4 regions of the Paenisporosarcina sp. genome follow, and region 1 is predicted to be linked to each of the others. Evidence: riboswitches for the same ligand, from Rfam matches in the RefSeq annotation. Region 1 holds a riboswitch; each other region holds the start of a gene.
What was found. A riboswitch is a leader RNA that binds a small molecule or an ion and turns the genes downstream of it on or off. The one in region 1 is predicted to bind S-adenosylmethionine.
Positions count from the first base shown of each region.

Region 2: another riboswitch for S-adenosylmethionine. It lies ahead of AC3EA5_RS01990 (2,3-diketo-5-methylthiopentyl-1-phosphate enolase); the one in region 1 lies ahead of metK (methionine adenosyltransferase).
Region 3: another riboswitch for S-adenosylmethionine. It lies ahead of AC3EA5_RS07985 (methionine ABC transporter ATP-binding protein); the one in region 1 lies ahead of metK (methionine adenosyltransferase).
Region 4: another riboswitch for S-adenosylmethionine. It lies ahead of AC3EA5_RS01750 (methionine ABC transporter ATP-binding protein); the one in region 1 lies ahead of metK (methionine adenosyltransferase).

Region 1 is NZ_JBYNRN010000012.1:14,539-19,181, forward strand. Features, by position in the region: gene pckA (phosphoenolpyruvate carboxykinase (ATP)) at 1-977, opposite strand, end outside; SAM riboswitch class I at 1,173-1,296, shown strand; gene metK (methionine adenosyltransferase) at 1,537-2,733, shown strand; gene AC3EA5_RS03395 (gamma carbonic anhydrase) at 2,781-3,296, opposite strand; gene AC3EA5_RS03400 (alpha/beta hydrolase) at 3,457-4,257, shown strand; gene AC3EA5_RS03405 (alanine/glycine:cation symporter family protein) at 4,439-4,643, shown strand, end outside.
Region 2 is NZ_JBYNRN010000007.1:38,374-43,016, forward strand. Features, by position in the region: gene AC3EA5_RS01965 (hypothetical protein) at 111-245, shown strand; gene AC3EA5_RS01970 (MEDS domain-containing protein) at 465-1,046, shown strand; gene AC3EA5_RS01975 (NUDIX hydrolase) at 1,142-1,582, shown strand; guanidine-I (ykkC/yxkD leader) riboswitch at 1,670-1,772, shown strand; gene AC3EA5_RS01980 (DMT family transporter) at 1,828-2,160, shown strand; gene AC3EA5_RS01985 (DMT family transporter) at 2,160-2,474, shown strand; SAM riboswitch class I at 2,570-2,675, shown strand; gene AC3EA5_RS01990 (2,3-diketo-5-methylthiopentyl-1-phosphate enolase) at 2,747-3,973, shown strand; gene AC3EA5_RS01995 (2-hydroxy-3-keto-5-methylthiopentenyl-1-phosphate phosphatase) at 3,970-4,629, shown strand; gene AC3EA5_RS02000 (methylthioribulose 1-phosphate dehydratase) at 4,626-4,643, shown strand, end outside.
Region 3 is NZ_JBYNRN010000021.1:58,973-63,615, reverse strand. Features, by position in the region: gene AC3EA5_RS08005 (arsenate reductase family protein) at 1-62, shown strand, start outside; gene gcvH (glycine cleavage system protein GcvH) at 135-515, shown strand; gene AC3EA5_RS07995 (toprim domain-containing protein) at 587-928, shown strand; gene AC3EA5_RS07990 (thioredoxin family protein) at 944-1,249, shown strand; SAM riboswitch class I at 1,310-1,416, shown strand; gene AC3EA5_RS07985 (methionine ABC transporter ATP-binding protein) at 1,631-2,656, shown strand; gene AC3EA5_RS07980 (methionine ABC transporter permease) at 2,649-3,317, shown strand; gene AC3EA5_RS07975 (MetQ/NlpA family ABC transporter substrate-binding protein) at 3,377-4,207, shown strand; gene AC3EA5_RS07970 (dicarboxylate/amino acid:cation symporter) at 4,397-4,643, shown strand, end outside.
Region 4 is NZ_JBYNRN010000007.1:1,959-6,601, forward strand. Features, by position in the region: gene AC3EA5_RS01740 (aminotransferase class I/II-fold pyridoxal phosphate-dependent enzyme) at 1-876, opposite strand, end outside; gene AC3EA5_RS01745 (carbon-nitrogen family hydrolase) at 962-1,759, shown strand; SAM riboswitch class I at 1,839-1,947, shown strand; gene AC3EA5_RS01750 (methionine ABC transporter ATP-binding protein) at 2,016-3,029, shown strand; gene AC3EA5_RS01755 (methionine ABC transporter permease) at 3,019-3,690, shown strand; gene AC3EA5_RS01760 (MetQ/NlpA family ABC transporter substrate-binding protein) at 3,709-4,542, shown strand; gene AC3EA5_RS01765 (iron-containing alcohol dehydrogenase family protein) at 4,558-4,643, shown strand, end outside.

The sequences.
Region 1 (4,643 bases):
GCTTGAAGTGGGTACGCTGCACGTGTATTTTCAGTTAATGAGATATCATCGTAATCAGCAATTCTAGTTTCTGAGTCTATAACTACGTTCTCTAAAACAGAACCAAAACGAATTGCATCATAAATTTGAGGTTCATTTTCATGCGTTAAATTAATCGCTTTTGCATAACATCCGCCTTCAATATTGAAGACGCCATTGTCTGACCAACCATGCTCATCGTCACCGATTAATTTGCGATCAGCATCAGCTGATAATGTTGTTTTACCTGTACCTGATAATCCGAAGAACAAAGCAACGTCGCCTTTTTCTCCAACGTTAGCAGAACAGTGCATTGGAAGAATACCTTGTTCAGGTAATAAGTAATTCATGATCGAGAAGATCGATTTTTTCATTTCACCAGCATACTCAGTACCACCGATTAAAATAATGCGCTTCTCCATTGACACCATGATGAAAGTTTCTGAAGACGTACCATCTACTGCTGGATCTGCTTTAAAAGTCGGAGCAGATACAATCGTGAAATCTGCTTCGTGAGTAGTTAGCTCTTCTGCAGAAGGGCGAATAAATAATTGGTGAGCAAAAAGGTTATGCCAAGCATACTCGTTAATCACTTGTAAAGATAAGCGAGATTGTTTGTCTGCACCAGCAAAGCCTTTAAACACAAATAATTCTTCTTTAGTTTTTAGGTAATCGATTACTTTCTTATATAATGAGTCAAAAATTTCAGATGAGATGGGTTGATTAACAGGACCCCAGTCAATTTTGTCCTTTGAAATGTCTTCTTCAACCATGTACTTATCTTTAGGCGAACGACCTGTGTATTTTCCAGTCTCCGCTTTTACAGCACCTGTTGATGTTAAGACAGCTTCTCCGCGTGATGTTGCTTTCTCCACTAATTGTGGAACTGAAAGTTGAACGTGCACGTTTTGGCCATTTAACAATTCGTTCAGCTCGGTAATTGTGTTCACTGAATTCATGTATATGTACCTTCCTTTTTCAAGTATTCCCGATAAAATGGGGTAATTTTGATTCGAGAATTAGTATAACACATTCCGTTTAATAATCTACACTAATAGCCTGTATAAAATGTAGATATTTCTTGTCAAAATTTATGTGCATAAAATGTTTGACATTGTCGAAATTGTTTATTATGATGTAAAACTGAACGGATACTCTTATCCCGAGCTGGTGGAGGGGTCAGGCCCTATGAAACCCGGCAACCTGCGATTATATGATTTCATATAATTGGCGAAGGTGCTGAACCTGAAGCAAGGTGAATTCCTTGGATGATAAGAGTGAAAGGTGCCTACTAAATCATACCTTTCCTCATGTAATTGACGTGAGAGAGGGTTTTTTTTATGCTATCTCAGTAAATTGCATATAAATGGATGATTTAACACAGACATCTCCCTTTATCCTCGTGTAGAAGCCCGAAACGGCGAAAGGTTTTATTCAATCGAGTAAAGCTTGACATGGGAAATGAGTACCGTTTGAATTTTCCGAGAGAAATCTCGAAGGATATAGGAGGAATTAATAATGACAACTCGTCGATTATTTACATCAGAATCAGTAACAGAAGGGCATCCGGATAAGATTTGTGACCAAATCTCAGATGCAATATTAGATGCGATTTTAACAGAAGATCCAAATGCACGTGTGGCATGTGAAACAACAGTTACAACAGGATTAGTTCTTGTTGCTGGAGAAATCACAACGTCTGCATATGTTGATATTCAAAAAGTAGTTCGTGAAACCGTTCGTGAAATTGGTTATACTCGTGCAAAATATGGTTTTGACTCAGAAACATCAGCTGTTTTAACAGCAATCGATGAGCAGTCAGCTGATATCGCAATGGGTGTTGACCAAGCATTAGAAGCTCGTGAAGGTTCTATGTCAGATGATGATATTGAAGCAATCGGAGCTGGAGACCAAGGGTTAATGTTTGGGTTTGCTTGTAATGAAACGCCTGAATTAATGCCTCTTCCAATTAGTTTAGCTCACAAGTTAGCTCGTCGTTTAGCATTGGTTCGTAAAGAAGAAATTCTTTCTTACCTACGTCCAGATGGTAAAACACAAGTAACTGTAGAATATGATGAAAACAACAAACCATTGCGTATTGACACAATCGTTATTTCTACTCAACATCACCCAGAAGTAACGCTTGAACAAATCCAACGCAATCTGAAAGAACATGTTATTAATCCAGTTGTACCTGCAGAATTAATTGATGAAAACACAAAATACTTCATTAATCCAACTGGTCGCTTTGTTATTGGTGGACCACAAGGAGATGCAGGTTTAACAGGACGCAAAATTATCGTTGATACTTACGGTGGTTATGCTCGTCACGGTGGTGGAGCATTCTCTGGTAAGGATGCAACAAAAGTTGACCGTTCTGCAGCTTATGCAGCTCGTTATGTTGCTAAAAACATCGTAGCAGCAGGTCTTGCTGATCGCTGTGAAGTTCAATTAGCATATGCAATTGGTGTTGCTCAACCTGTATCGATTGCTATTGATACATTTGGAACGGGTACAGTTGAAGAGTCGAAAATGGTTGAAATGGTTCGCGAATTATTCGACCTACGCCCAGCTGGAATCATCAAAATGTTAGATCTTCGTCGTCCAATCTACAAACAAACTGCAGCATATGGACACTTTGGTCGTACAGACATAGATGTTCCTTGGGAGAAAACAGACAAAGCTGCTGCATTAAAAGAAAAAGCAGGCGTTTAATAGAAAAAAGCTGCTCCGGAAAAATTCGGAGCAGCTTTTTCATTCTATTAATCCTTTTGCATTGTTTTATAAATTTGTCCTTTTTCGGCATACTCTCGAACAATACGTTCCATATCCTTACGGTCTTCATCGTTTAAATCTCTGACTACTTTAGCGGGTCTCCCAAGAGCCAGTACACCCGGCGGAATCACTTTACCTGGTGGGACTAAACTGCCTGCGCCAATAAACGCCCCTTCTCCGATTACAGCTCCATCTAACACAATCGATCCCATACCAATTAAAGCACCTTGTTTCACCGTACAACTATGTAAAGTCACTTGATGACCGACAGTTACCTCATCTTCTAAAATTAATGGAAAAGCTGGACTCTGATGCAAGCAACATAAATCTTGAATGTTCACCTTATTACCGATAATCGTTTTATTCACATCTCCACGGATGACCGTATTGAACCATACCGTAGACTCTGGACCAATCGTGACATCCCCACTAATTGTCACAAAATCAGCTATATACACAGATGAATCAATTTCAGGAGTCTTTCCATTAAAAGGGTAAATCATTACATGACCTCATTTCTTCGTTTAGCTAAGTTTCATTATACTAAAAAAGAGGGAATCATAACTAGAATAGAGTGAAAGCCTTTTTTATCCATCCTCTAAATCAGTTGTGTAATGGTATAATAAAAGGATTAATAGCATTTAGTAAAAGGGGAAGATGTTCATGTGGAAATGGGAAGCAGAAGGTAAAGCAAAAGCTGTCATAGCTATTGTACATAGTGCATATGAGCATCATCGTCGTTACGCATGGACGATTGAACAATTTAGAAATTCGGGTTTTCATGTGGTGATGGGAGATCTCCCAGGTCACGGTGAAGATTCTTCATTAAATGAGGCACATGACGAAGATTTTGAGTTGTATTCTAAATACGTCAAACAACTAGTTGAAGTTTCCATGGCGGATTCCTTACCTGTATTTGTAATGGGACATGGAATGGGAGCGACTTTGGTTATGCATGCATTACAAACTCATTCGATTGAATGTGCAGGAGTCATTTTGACCTCACCATGGTTAAATTTGCGTATCCAGCCGTCTAAATTATCTGGTGCTCTAGCGAATATGGGCAAGCTAGCAGATCATATGAAGAGTACTCATGAAATTTCAATAAAAGAATTGACACGTAACTATGATGTATATGTACAAGAAAAAGACGATCCTCTTTTTACAAATAAAATTACATTAAAGTGGTATAGAGAGTTACAAAATTTAAAGAAAAATACGGTTAGTAGTGTTGAATCCATCTCCAATATCCCGGTTTTATTAATGACAGGTGAACGAGATAAAGTGACGGATCCAGTCTTTAGTGAAAACTGGCTGAGCAAGCAAAAATTATGTGAGTATCAATTTAAAGAATGGAAAAATGCTTATCATGATTTATTTCATGAACCAGAGCGTGAAAATGTTTATTATTACACGGAATCATTTATGCACAATGTTCTGCGTTCCATTGGGTACATTATTTAGGAGAATACACAAAAAGAAAGAGCACTTGACTGTGCTTTTTCTTTTTATCTTCATCTATTAAAAACTAGCTTAAAATAATATTTTTTCAGACTATTTCTATTTCTCGGCTTGTGTTCATACAATATCTATAATATAGTGAATTGTGTGACAATAATGTGAACTATACAAAGGGGGAGAACAGATGGAAGAGTTTATTGGTCAAGTAAACAATTTTTTATGGGGTCCGTGGATGATTTACGGATGTTTAGCAGTGGGACTTTTATTTTCAATTCTTACACGTTTTGTTCAAGTTCGTTTAGTGAAAGATATGGTTCAACAGATTTTTAAAGGTAAAGAGTCAGCAGCTGGGGTATCTTCATTCCAAGCATTAGCTATTGCTTTATCGG
Region 2 (4,643 bases), on a different contig from region 1:
TTGTCCTAAATATTTTACCCTTGCTACACAATCCTTAACATGTCCTTCACTTTTCTTTCATATAGTTTCATTACACTTAAAATATAAGAGTCAAAGAAGGAGGCCATTTGATGACACAACAAAGTCTTAGAAAATCTGCATTTCCAATTGCATTATTTTCGGTTTTCGCTATTAGCAGCGTTGCTGGAGTGATGGGGAAATTTCCGTTTCAAAAGAAACAAGGCATTCCCATCAAAGCACGATAATAGATAGTTAGGTGAACTCTCTTGAAAAAAGAGGGTTTTTATTTTGAAATAAACCATAATCTACTAGCCAGTATCATATCAAATAGATATCTCAAACGTATTATATATTTGTGGTTTTCCTATGAATATGATGTATACATTGATAATTGGAACATTTAGCCAGTTGTTTTGCTCTATTTTGAAAATTCTAGTATAATCAATAAAAAGAATAGTGAAGGAATGATTCTATTGAGTACCAAAATGAATCAGTTGATTGAGGACCAAAGGAATGTTCATGTTCTGTATTCTTTTCATGAAGTAGAAGATTATATGAAACAAGTTTTGAATTATATTCATGATGGAATTATTGCTGGTGAATCTATTATCTTGATTGAAAATGCACGTCTTTATCCTGAAATTCAAAAAGAGCTGAATTCTAAATATTCGAAAATGCAATTGGAGCTTGTTCACTATGTAAACAGTTTAGATTTTTACTTTTCAAGTGGCAGTTATCACCCACCTGCTATTCATGAATATTTTAAAAAAGTGGTTCAACCATATATTCAAAGCGACACTGCATTCCGATCATGGGCACATGTGGAATGGGCATCAATGCAAGAACCTCTGTATCTCATTGAGGATTTCGAGAAAATAGTAGATGAAGAAGTAAATGCACTATCATTCCCATTAATTTGTGCTTACGATGGGGAGAAATTGCCTGAGTATGTTAAAACCTTTTTGATGGAGACACATCCCTATGTACTTGTAGAAGACGATGTTGTTGTATCCAAACAATATCAGCCTTCCAATAAAGTGATATAAAACTTTTTAAAGTAAATTTCCAATGCCGATGCCTTCAAGTGCACGGCATTTTTTTGAGCGCAAGTTATATTTCTCATAGAAAACGGAGAATGAATATGAACAAACATCCAAATTACCGCGTTTCAGTAGAAATCATCTTAATGCACGAAGACAAAATCTTGTTAACCAAGCGCTCCACCGAAGCGGTCGTCGCTCCCGGTGTATGGAATGTTCCAGCGGGTAAAGTGAAAGTTAACGAGATTCCAGCAGAAGCTGCGATTCGTGAGGTGAAAGAAGAAACGAATATGGATTTAGAGGGATTAAAGGAAATCCATGTCCGTACTTTTGAAGGGCAAACAGTTAGTGAGCCAATCTATCGACTTATCTATACATATGCTGTAACAGTTTCAGAGCACCAGTTAAAGAATTTTCAACTAAATGACGAGCATTCTGAAAGTAGATGGGTCACTCGTGAAGAATTGCATTCGAAAGATTTTGATTCGCTATTACCTGCATTTCGTTCCATCTTGTTGGAGAAAGCATGGAAAGATTGCTAATCTAAACCCATTTCTTTTGACTCTAGCAGGAGTCTGTAATATCCTTACTGCATACATGAATTTCATAAAGCGCCATTCAAGCTTGGCGAACAAGTTTTCTAGGGTTCCGCAAACACTTCGTTTGGACTGGTCCGAGAGAAAACGCTTTGCACTCTGCAAAGATACACGGAAGGATAAAAGCCTGGGAGATAACGTAGACATACGTTCATTTCTCGGGCTTATTTTAATTTAAGGAGACTATTTTTATGAATAAAGAATGGATGAAAGTAATCATAGCCGCTTGTTTTGAAGTGTGCTGGGTGATTGGCCTAAAACACGCAGATGATAGTTGGACATGGCTTGGCACGATCATCGCCATTGCCATCAGCTTCTATCTGATGATCATGGCTGGAAAAACATTGCCCGTTGGTACGGTTTATACCGTATTTGTGGGATTAGGAACAGCAGGAACGGTAGTAGCTGATAGTGTGTTTTTTGGTGAAACCATTAGCTTAGCGAAGATTGGTTTAATTGTTATGTTGTTAGTTGGGGTTGTTGGTTTGAAGCTTGTAACGAAACATGAGGAGGAGATGACCTAATGGCATGGATCTTTTTATTTACGGCGGGCTTATTTGAAATGACGGGCGTCCTCATGATTAATCAAGTGCATAAAGAGCGAAACTGGAAGTCCATTGCAGGATTAGTCGTTAGTTTTACTGCAAGCTTTTTATTTTTAGCACTAGCAATGGAAACTCTTCCAATGGGAACTGCGTATGCAGTTTGGACAGGTATTGGGGCAGCTGGTGGAGCCGTTTTAGGCATGATTTTTTACGGAGAACCAAGAACAGGGTTACGCATTCTTTTCATTTCGATGGTGCTAGGAGCTGCTGTTGGGTTGAAATTTATTTCCTAAAAATTATATTTTAACTTTTTAGAAAATTGTGTTGACAACAATTTTGTATCCTGTCATAATCCAATTTAGATTTCAAAAAATTCATATCTACATTTTTCTTATCAAGAGCAGGTGGAGGGAACTAGCCCTATGAAACCCGGCAACCGACTTACGCGAGTAGGCACGGTGCTAATTCTTGCAGCAGTGGCTGACAGATAAGAGGATGTTAGTTCTTACTAACCTCTTCTTTTTTGTGAAGAGGTTTTTTATTTTGGAATAAAGAGGTGATCGACGTGTCAGAAGTGAAGGCTACGTATTTGGTACATAGCATTGAAGAAAACTTAGAGAAAAAAGCAGAAGGCATCGCCCTAGGGCTAACGATCGGTTCATGGACCGATTTGCCATTACTTGAACAAGAACAATTGAAAAAACATAAAGGGAGAGTCGTGCGTGTGGAGTCTCTTGGAACAACAGCTGGCCATTTTGCAGAAACACGAACGAAAGGAATCATTGAAATTGCCTATCCTACAGCAAATTTCAGCGCAGACATTCCCGCCATTTTGACGACAACGTTTGGCAAATTATCGCTAGATGGTGAAATTAAACTAACGGACTTATCATTCGATGAGACGCTACTCAATCACTTCCCAGGACCGCAATTTGGCATTGAGGGAATTCGCACATTAACTGGTGTCCAAAACCGCCCATTTGTCATGAGCATCTTCAAAGGAATCATCGGCAAAGATATCGACTTTTTCACTCGCCAATTAGAGCAACAGGCTCTCGGTGGTGCGGATTTTGTAAAAGATGATGAGATTTTATTCGATAATCCGTTAACCCCATTTGAACAACGAATAACGAAAGCGAAAGAAGTGTTAGAAAACGTGTATGAGAAAACCGGTCACCGTACGCGTTTTGCAGTGAACCTAACTGGGAGAACGTATGACTTGAAAGAAAAAGCGAAAAAGGCGGTTGACTTAGGGGCGGATATACTATTATTTAACGTTTTTGCATATGGTCTAGATGTCCTTCAAAGTTTAGCTGAAGACAAGGAAATTACCGTTCCGATCATGGCCCACCCAGCTTTCTCAGGCGCAATTACACCTTCCCCATTTTATGGTGTATCAAATTCCTTGTTACTCGGGAAGTTGCTTCGGTATACAGGAGCGGATTTCTCTTTATTCCCATCGCCCTACGGCAGTGTCGCATTAGCTAAGCAAGAAACACTCGATATAGCCAAAGAACTAACAGAGCCAGGTTTGTTGAATAAAACCTTGCCAGTCCCTTCAGCAGGTATTCATCCAGCGATGGTGCCGCAACTCATTGCCGATTTTGGATTGGACTCCGTGATTAATGCTGGAGGCGGCGTGCACGGTCATCCGGGAGGGGCAACAGCAGGAGGGAAAGCGTTTAGACAGGCAGTGGATGCAACGATAACTAATCGATCCTTATCTGAAGTGGCGCAAAACCATGAAGAGCTTCGACTAGCTCTTGAATTGTGGGGTGACAAAGTCCGATGAAGCAACCCATTATTTTTTGTGACTTTGACGGCACGATCACAATGAATGACAACATCATGGCAATCATGAAGAGATTTGCTCCACCACAATGGGAAGCGATCAAAGATCAGATTCTCAGTCAAGAAAAGACGATTCAGCAAGGTGTTTCGCAATTATTTCACTTGCTACCAGCGACGCAAAAAGATGAAGTTATTCAATTTGTTTTGGCGCAAGCTGAAGTTCGAGATGGTTTTGAAGAATTCGTCGCGTATACGAAAGAACATCACATCCCGTTATACATCGTTTCAGGGGGCATTGACTTCTTCGTACAGCCTCTTTTACAAGGTTTGATAGAAGAACAACATATTTATTGTAATGAGGCGGATTTTTCTGGAGAGTCAATTGCCATTGAGTGGCCACACAGCTGTGACGAACTTTGCACAAACGGTTGTGGGTGCTGCAAACCGTCTATTATTCGCAAGTTAAGTGACGAAAACACTTATAAAATCGTGATTGGTGATTCCATTACTGATTTGCAAGCCGCAAAGCTGGCAGACAAAGTCATTGCAAGGGATTTTCTCATCGAAAAATGTGAGGAGCTGGCCATTCCTTATGAACCATTCACCACATTTCACGATGTCATACACATTTTGGAGAAGCGGGAGGTACATTCATGAGTCTATATGTAACA
Region 3 (4,643 bases), on a different contig from region 1:
GTGAGAAAGTAACGGTTGGATTTAAGGATTCAGATTTCGCAGAGAATTGGAAAAGAGTTTGAACATATCTTGTTTTTAGTCGGTGAATATGTCAAACTGAAATTGAAAAGATTACATATGTGGAGGGGTATAATATGAGCACACCAAAAGATTTACGTTACTCTGAAGAACACGAATGGGTTAAAGTAGAAGATGGTAAAGCACGTATCGGAATTACACATTTTGCACAGTCAGAACTTGGTGACATCGTATTCGTTGAACTACCACAAGTAGGCGATGAAATTAAATCGAACGAACCTTTCGGAAGTGTTGAATCTGTTAAAACTGTTTCTGAACTTTATGCACCAATTAGCGGTAAGGTAATTGAAGTGAATAGTGAATTAGAAGACAGCCCTGAATATGTAAACGAATCACCATATGAAAATGCATGGATGATCGTAGTTGAGCCTACAGATACTGCTGAAGTGGATGCACTTATGACGGCAGAGCAATATGAAGAAATGACTAAAGAGTAATAGACTTAAAAAACGCCGATCACTTTTCGGCGTTTTTTCTTTACACTGAATTTAATTTAGGAGTGAAGAGGATGAGTAGTGATAAAGTGATTGTGGTTGAAGGAAGATCAGACAAGCTCAGAATCAATATGGTATTAGCAGAACCACTTGAGATTATTTGTACAAATGGAACTGCCAGTCCAACTAAAATAGAAGAACTATTAACTCCTTACGAAGAGTATGAGATATTTATATTCGCAGATGCGGATGCTTCAGGTGAAAAACTCCGACAAATTTGCAAACGAGCGTTTCCTGAAGCACGACATCTATATACAGATGAAAAATTTAAAGAAGTTGCCACAACCCCTCTAAAAGTGTTAGCCTCAATATTATTAAATGCACATATTGATGTAAAAAAAGAATTTTGCGGTTAAAAGGATGTAATAGTTATGGAAGAATGGACTCGAGAAGAGTGGGAAACTACTTCAATGAGCGAAGAAATGACAGCATATTACTTGTACGCGCCAATGTGTGGAACCTGTCAAGTTGCCTCAAAAATGCTGTCAGTTGTTAAAGAAATGATGGTAGACGTTAAGATTGGTCAAGCGAATTTGAATTTTGTAGAGTCATTGGCTGCTGATTATCAAATTGAAAGTGTTCCTTGTTTATTAATAACTGAGCAGGGAAAAGTTCGTGAAAAAATATATGCATTTCACTCAGTACCTTATTTATACGAAAAATTAAAAAGAAAATAATTGACGAAGAAAATTGAACATGTTACATTATCATTCGTACTTAAAAATTTAATATCGTTGCTCTTATTAAGAGAGGTGGAGGGATAGTGCCCTATGAAACCCAGCAACCGTCACAATTTGTGAAATGGTGCCAAATCACTCAAAGCAATTGCTTTGATAGATGAGAGAATGGTCTGACGTATATATATCTATGCGCTTATGTCCCTTCTGCTTGTCTGCAGAAGGGGCTTTTTTGTTTCCTCAAATAAATAATTTTGTTGGTTGAGAGGAACACTAACAGGGATACGCAGAGGAATAGCAATATTAAGTCACAAGTGCTCCTTAATGATTAAGCAATCGCAGAAGATACTAAAAATTATAGGAATAAAAGAGGTGAGTATGATGATTGTATTGGAGAATCTATCGAAAACGTTTCAAACAACGAATGGTAAATTAAAGGCAGTAGATCATATCAATTTAACAGTAAATCAAGGCGAAATTTTTGGAATCATTGGCTACAGTGGTGCTGGGAAAAGTACATTGATACGTTTGTTGAATGGATTAGAAAAGCCTACTGAAGGCTCAGTAACAGTGAATGGTCAAAACATATCAGCTAGTAAAGGTCATCAACTCCGTCTAGCAAGACAAAAAGTTAGCATGATATTCCAGCATTTTAATTTATTGTGGTCACGAACTGTAGAAGACAATATATCATTCCCGCTAGAAATAGCTGGAATCAGTAAAATAGAGCGCCAAAAGCGAGTGAAAGAATTAATCGAGCTTGTAGGGTTAACCGGTAGAGAGAAAGCCTATCCATCTCAACTGTCAGGTGGTCAGAAACAACGTGTCGGAATTGCTCGTGCACTTGCCAATCAACCTGAAGTGTTGTTGTGTGATGAAGCTACCTCAGCTTTAGATCCTGAAACAACTGATTCAATTCTAGAATTATTAGTTGATATCAATAATCGACTTGGTCTGACCATTGTATTGATTACACATGAAATGCACGTGATTCGTAAAATATGCCATCGTGTTGCCGTAATGGAGGCTGGCAAAATTGTTGAACAAGGAAACGTTCTTCAAGTCTTTCAAGCTCCAAAGCAAGCGATTACGAAACGTTTCGTTTCACAAATTAGTGGAAACGTAACAGCTAATCAAACAATTGCTCATTTAAAAGAACAATACCCTACAGGGAAATTAGTCAAATTAGTTTTTGTTGGAGATCGGACAGAGCAGCCAATCTTATCTCGATTAATTAAGCAATTTCAAGTAGAAGTGAATATTGTTCAAGGCAATATTGAACAAACTCAAAACGGTGCATATGGAACCTTGTACTTACAACTTGATGGCGATGCGAGAGCTATTGATGAAGCGATTAAGTACTTACATGATCAAGAAGTTCAAACGGAGGTGATTTCACATGATTGAAAACCTTCTACCGAATGTTGACTGGGACAAAATGTGGGAAGCAACACTTGAAACTTTATATATGACAGCAATGGCAACAGGCTTCACATTTGTGATTGGACTAGGCTTAGGGGTTTTGCTTTTCTTAACGAGTCCACATCAAGTATGGGCAAATAAGATGGTTTATTGGTTGACTGGCGCGTTTGTAAATATCTTTCGTTCCATCCCGTTCATTATTTTAATCATCTTGCTAATCCCGTTTACGAAGTTTCTGTTAGATACGATTCGGGGAGCAAATGCCGCACTACCAGCACTAATTATTGGCGCAGCACCCTTTTATGCACGAATGGTTTTAATTGCTTTACGTGAAATTGATAAAGGCGTCATTGAAGCTTCTCGTTCGATGGGAGCAAAAACTTCCACAATCATTTGGAAGGTTTTATTGCCAGAATCATTACCCGCATTACTATCTGGCCTTACAGTTACAGCTATTGCTTTAGTGGGTTATACAGCTATGGCTGGCATTATAGGTGCTGGCGGATTAGGTAACTTAGCATACTTAGATGGATTTCAAAGAAGTCAAGAAGATGTAGTTCTCGTTTCAACAGTACTCATCCTCATCATTGTGTTTATCGTCCAGTGGGTTGGCGATACGATTACAACAAGAGCAGACAAACGTTAGATTGGTGCCAACGAGTAGTCTCGTTCACATATAAATTAGAAAAAAGGGAGAGACAAATCATGAAGAAATTTGTAGCAGGAATATTATTATCAGTAAGTGCGTTAACATTAGGGGCATGTGGAACAGATAGTGATTCAACATCAGGTTCTAATGGAGAAAACAAAGAATTAGTTGTAGGTGCTTCGAATGTGCCTCATGCAGAAATTTTAGAACAAGCAAAACCGTTGCTTGAAGAGAAGGGAATCGATCTTGTGATTGAAACATATCAAGATTATATCCTTCCAAATGAAGATTTAGAAAATGGCGACTTAGACGCAAACTACTTCCAACATGTACCTTACTTAGAGTCACAAATCGCAGACCACGGGTATGAATTTGAAAATGCTGGTGGAATTCACATTGAGCCAATCGGTGTTTATTCAAAAAAATATGATTCTTTAGAAGAACTTCCAAACGGTGCGTCAATTCTAATTAGTAACTCAGTAGCTGATCATGGACGTATTCTATCGATGTTAGAAGCTGAAGGTTTAATCACACTTGCTGAAGGCATTGATAAAACAAAAGCTGAAGTGAAAGACATTGTCGACAATCCAAAAGATCTTCAATTCGAAGCAGAGTACGAAGCTGCTCTTCTTGTTCAATTATATGAGAACGAAGAAGGTGATGCAGTATTGATTAACTCAAACTACGCAATTGATGCTGGTATTAATCCTTTAGAGGATTCAATTGCGATTGAAAATACAGATTCACCTTATGTAAATATTATTGCCGTTCAATCTGGTAATGAAGATAACGAAGAAATTAAAGCATTAGTAGAAGTGTTAACTTCTAAAGAAATTCAAGACTTTATATTAGAAGAATGGGGCGGCTCTGTCGTACCAGTGAAATAAAGATATGTAAAGACGCCGAGAACTTCGGCGTCTTTTATTGTGGATGAATAAATTGATTGACAGAGTTAGAATGCTGTAAAAATTGATTATTCCGCCTATTTTATAAGACGTTCACTTTAACAAGTAGGTGTGTTAAAGTGTTTTTATCTTTCTAGAGAGAACACTTGTACAATAGAGGAGGACATCATGATGAAGATAAAAATTGGTTTACTTGCAAGAATCGCACTAGCAATTGCACTAGGAATTCTTATTGGGTCTTTTGCGCCTGAAGGTTTAGTACGTCTACTTGCAACCTTTAATGGTTTGTTTGGTAACTTCTTAGGTTTCGTTGTGCCATTAATTATTATTGCTTTTATTGCTCCTGGAATAGCGCAATTAGGCAAAGGCTCAGGAAAACTTTTAGGGTTAGCAACATTTTTCGCCTATTCATCGACAT
Region 4 (4,643 bases), on a different contig from region 1:
TGCGGTAACGTTTACTTGATGATCACTTAAAGCGGTTACTGCGGCATGTTGGATTGCTGGAAATAGACTAACGAATAAATGATCTTGAATCACATTCAAGGCTTCGATCATTTCTTTATTCCCTACGGCAAAACCGACTCTCCAACCAGCCATATTATAGGTTTTGGACAATGTATACATTTCAATTCCAATATCTTTTGCGCCAACTGCTTGCAAGAAACTGATTGGCTTTTCACACTCAAATCCAATGGCTCCATAGGCAAAATCGTGAGACACTGCGATATCATTTTCTTTGGCAAATGCCACTGTTTTATTGAAAAATTCAAGGTCTGCTGTAGCTCCTGTTGGGTTGTTCGGGTAGTTCAAGTACATCAGTTTTGCACGCTCTTTGCTTTCATCAGAAATCGCATTGTAATCAGGTAAAAAGTGATTTTTTGCAACGAGTGGCAACGTTTCATATTGGACATCTGCCAAAACAACGCCAGACAAATAATCTGGGTAACCTGGGTCCGGTAGCAACATTAAATCACCGGGGTTTAATACAGCCATCGGCAGTTCGACAAGACCAATTTTCGTGCCAAATAATATCGCTACTTCTGTAGAAGGATCGATATCGACATTGTATTCTCGTTTATAAAATGCAGATGCCGCTTCTTTTAATTCACTAATTCCTCGGAAGGGTGAATACTTATGTGATAACGGGTTCTCTGCAGACTCTTGAAGGGCTTTTACGATATGTGGAGGAGTGGGTTGGTCTGGATTTCCTTGACCAAGGTTAATGACATCGCGTCCTTCTGCCACTGCTGCACCGACTTTTTGAACGAGTGAAGCAAAAAATTGTGGTGGCAATTGTTGTAGTTTATTTGATAGTTTCATGATTTTTCCTCATTTTCTGAAATAGTTGCAATCATCAGCCAAATCTTATAATCTTTTCTTTATCTTGTCTATAGGTGGTGTACTCATGAAAATCGCTTGCATTCAGCTCGACATTGAGTTTGGAGAACCTAAAAAAAATTTTCACAAGGTTCAAACATTGATTGAGCAAGTGGCAAAAGAAGGTGCAGAGTTAGTTGTTTTACCAGAAATGTGGAATACCGCCTATGCGTTAACCGAATTAGAAGAGCTAGCTGATCGCGAAGGAGAACAAACAAAACAATTTCTGTCTGAGCTAGCCGTAAAACACCATATTCATATTGTGGGAGGATCGGTTTCCACGAAAAAAGGTGACCGGTTTTATAACACGATGTATGTATATACCAACAAAGGAGAGCTTGTCGCAGAATATGACAAAGCTCATTTGTTCCGATTGATGGATGAACATCTGTATTTACATGCTGGAAATAAAGATAATTTATTTTCTCTAGGTTCTATACGTGCAAGTGGCGTAATATGCTATGATATTCGATTTCCTGAATGGCTTAGAGCACATGCATTAGCAGGTGCTGACGTGATATTTGTCCCAGCGCAATGGCCAGAATCTCGAATTGACCATTGGAAACTACTACTTCAAGCTCGAGCAATTGAAAATCAATATTTTGTCATTGCCGTAAATCGTATTGGGCAAGACCCCAACAACCGATTTAATGGGCAGTCGATGGTGATTGCACCTTGGGGTAAAATCTTATGGATTGGTGGTGAACATGAAGAGTATGCTCTAATTGATGTGGATTTTTCTGAGGTAGAAGAAGTGCGTCAACGAATCCCTGTTTTCGAAGATCGAAGACCGACTCTTTACAAACCCCTTTTTGAAAATGAATAAAGTATTTTCAAAAAACATTTGACACCTTTATAAAAACATCGTAAGATTTAGTTCGAAACACAAAACAATTACATATTGGAAATTATCAAGAGAGACCGAGGGATAGGCCCTATGACGTCCAGCAACCCCCAACAGATGTTGGGAAGGTGCCAATTCCTACAGAATGAACTCATTCTGAAAGATAAACCAAAATCCATTTTTCGGTGCCTCTTTCATGATGAAAGGGGTATTTTTTATGGTCAAAAAGGAGACTGCCATGATACATATTGAGAATCTGTCTAAAGAATACAAAACGAAAAAAGGAACGGTAATAGGAGTAGATCAGGTTAATCTTTCCATAACCGAAGGCGAAGTATTTGGAATTGTGGGTTATTCGGGAGCAGGTAAAAGTTCGCTTCTCCGATGTATTAACCTACTGGAACAACCAACCAGTGGAAGTATTATGGTAAACGGTCGAGATTTAACGAAATTAAAAGGAAAAAATCTTCGAAACGCTAGATTAAAGATCGGCATGATTTTTCAGCACTTTTATTTAATTAGTCAAAAGACGGTTGGTGAGAATATTGCATTCGCATTAAAAGCGGCAAACACTCCAAGAAGAGAAATTAAATCACGTGTTTTGGAACTGCTTGAAATGGTTGGGTTATCAGAAAAAAAGGATGTGTACCCAGCACAGTTAAGTGGTGGACAAAAGCAACGAGTGGGAATTGCTCGAGCACTGGCTAATAATCCAACTGTTCTGTTGTGTGATGAAGCTACTTCAGCACTGGATCCAAACACCACCTTATCAATTTTACGTTTACTTAAAAAGATTAATCGAGAGTTAAACATCACAATTGTACTCATTACGCATGAAATGAATGTGGTGAAAGAAATTTGTGACCGAATGGCTGTCATGCAGGATGGTCGAGTTGTTGAAGAAGGCTCTGTTTATGAAATTTTCTCAAACCCACAAGCTGAATTGACAAAAGAGTTCATTAGCAGTGTGGTGTCGTTTGAAGTTCCTGAGGCCATCTTAAATAAAGTCACAGGAAGTATTATCAAAGTTTTGTTTAAAGGAAATGTGGCTGGAGAAGGTGTCATTTCGGATACAGTTCAGCAGTTTGATGTACGAGGGAATTTCTTGCATGGCGCGATTGAATATATTCAGGAAGTTCCACTCGGTTTGTTTTTGATGGAACTTCAAGGCCACCCGGCAAACATCAATCGATCGATTAGTTATATGGAAGGCCGAGGGGCTTTAGTGGAGGTGATTCGTAATGGGCATTGATATACAACATGTTATTGAAATGTGGCCAGATATTTTAAAAGCTTTTAACCAAACACTTTACATGATTGGTGTTTCACTGACTGTTGCAATTGTCATTGGATTACCGCTTGGGATCGTACTATTCATAACGGATAGGGGATTGATATTAGAAAATCGTTTTTTGAAATCAACACTTGGTTTTATCGTGAACCTGATCCGTTCGATTCCATTTATTATTTTGTTAGTCGCGCTGCTTCCATTAACTCAGATAATTGTCGGGTCAAAGATTGGACCTGAAGCAGCAAGTGTTTCGTTATCAGTTGCTGCTATTCCATTCTTTGCACGTATCGTAGAAACATCGTTACGCGAAATCGATAAGGGAGTTATTGAAGCCGCTGTGGCTGTAGGTGCAACACCTTGGATGATTATCAAAGATGTTTTATTGCCCGAAGCCAAATCGAGTATTGTGCAAGGAATTACGATGACCATTATTAGTCTTGTTGCATACTCAGCAATGGCAGGTGTAGTGGGTGGTGGTGGAATTGGTGACTTAGCTATTCGTTTTGGCTATTACCGATACGACGATACCATCATGATTGTGACGGTAGTGATTTTAATTGTTCTCGTTCAAATCGTTCAACAACTGGGTGATTGGACGGCTAAAGCAATAGATAAAAGATAAAAAGGGAGAGAAAAAGAGATGAAAAAGGTTTTATTCACAATGATTTTACTAGTTTTAGCTGTAGCGCTTGCTGCATGTGGAGGGAATGACAATGAATCTAAAGGAAATGCAGATAACGACAAATCTGTGAAGTTAGGTGGAACAGCGGGTCCATATAGCGACATGCTTAAAAAAGCAATTCAACCAGCTTTAGAAGCAAAAGGATATGAAGTGAAAATTATTGAATTCAGCGATTATATACAACCAAATGTTGCCTTAGAAAGTGGAGATATCGATGCAAATCTATTCCAGCACTCGATTTACTTAGAGAATTTCTCGAAGGAAAATGATATGGATTTGACGGGATTAATCACAGTGCCTACTGCACCGATGGGTATTTACTCAAATACATATTCATCTATTGAAGATATTAAAGATGGTGCAACAATTACAATTCCTAATGACCCAGTGAATGCGGCACGTACATTTTTAATCTTGCAAGACCATGGGTTAATCGAACTGAATCCAGATGCTGAGCCGTTAACGGTATCCGAAAAAGATATCGAAAAGAATGTGAAAAACTTAGTGTTTCAACCAATTGAAGCAGGTCAGCTACCACGTTCAGTTGATAGTGCTGATCTAGCAGCTGTCCCTGGAAACTTTGCTTTAGCTGCTGAAATGGATTTACTCGATGCGTTGGTTTTAGAAAACATGCCTGACCAATATCGGAATGTAGTGGCCGTTACAACAGCAAATAAAGATTCGCAGCTAGCAAAAGATTTAGTGGAAATAGTGGAATCACCAGAATTCGAAGAACTAATTGATGCTGAATTTGAAGGCTTTGGGAAACCAGAGTGGATGAAAAACCGCTAAGAGAGAAGGGCTTTTGTGGAAGACATCATAGTTCGAGCAGGACCAGCTGAATATGTATGCACAAGTGGGGTATTAAACCTCCTGGAGTTGAAGTTGACAGC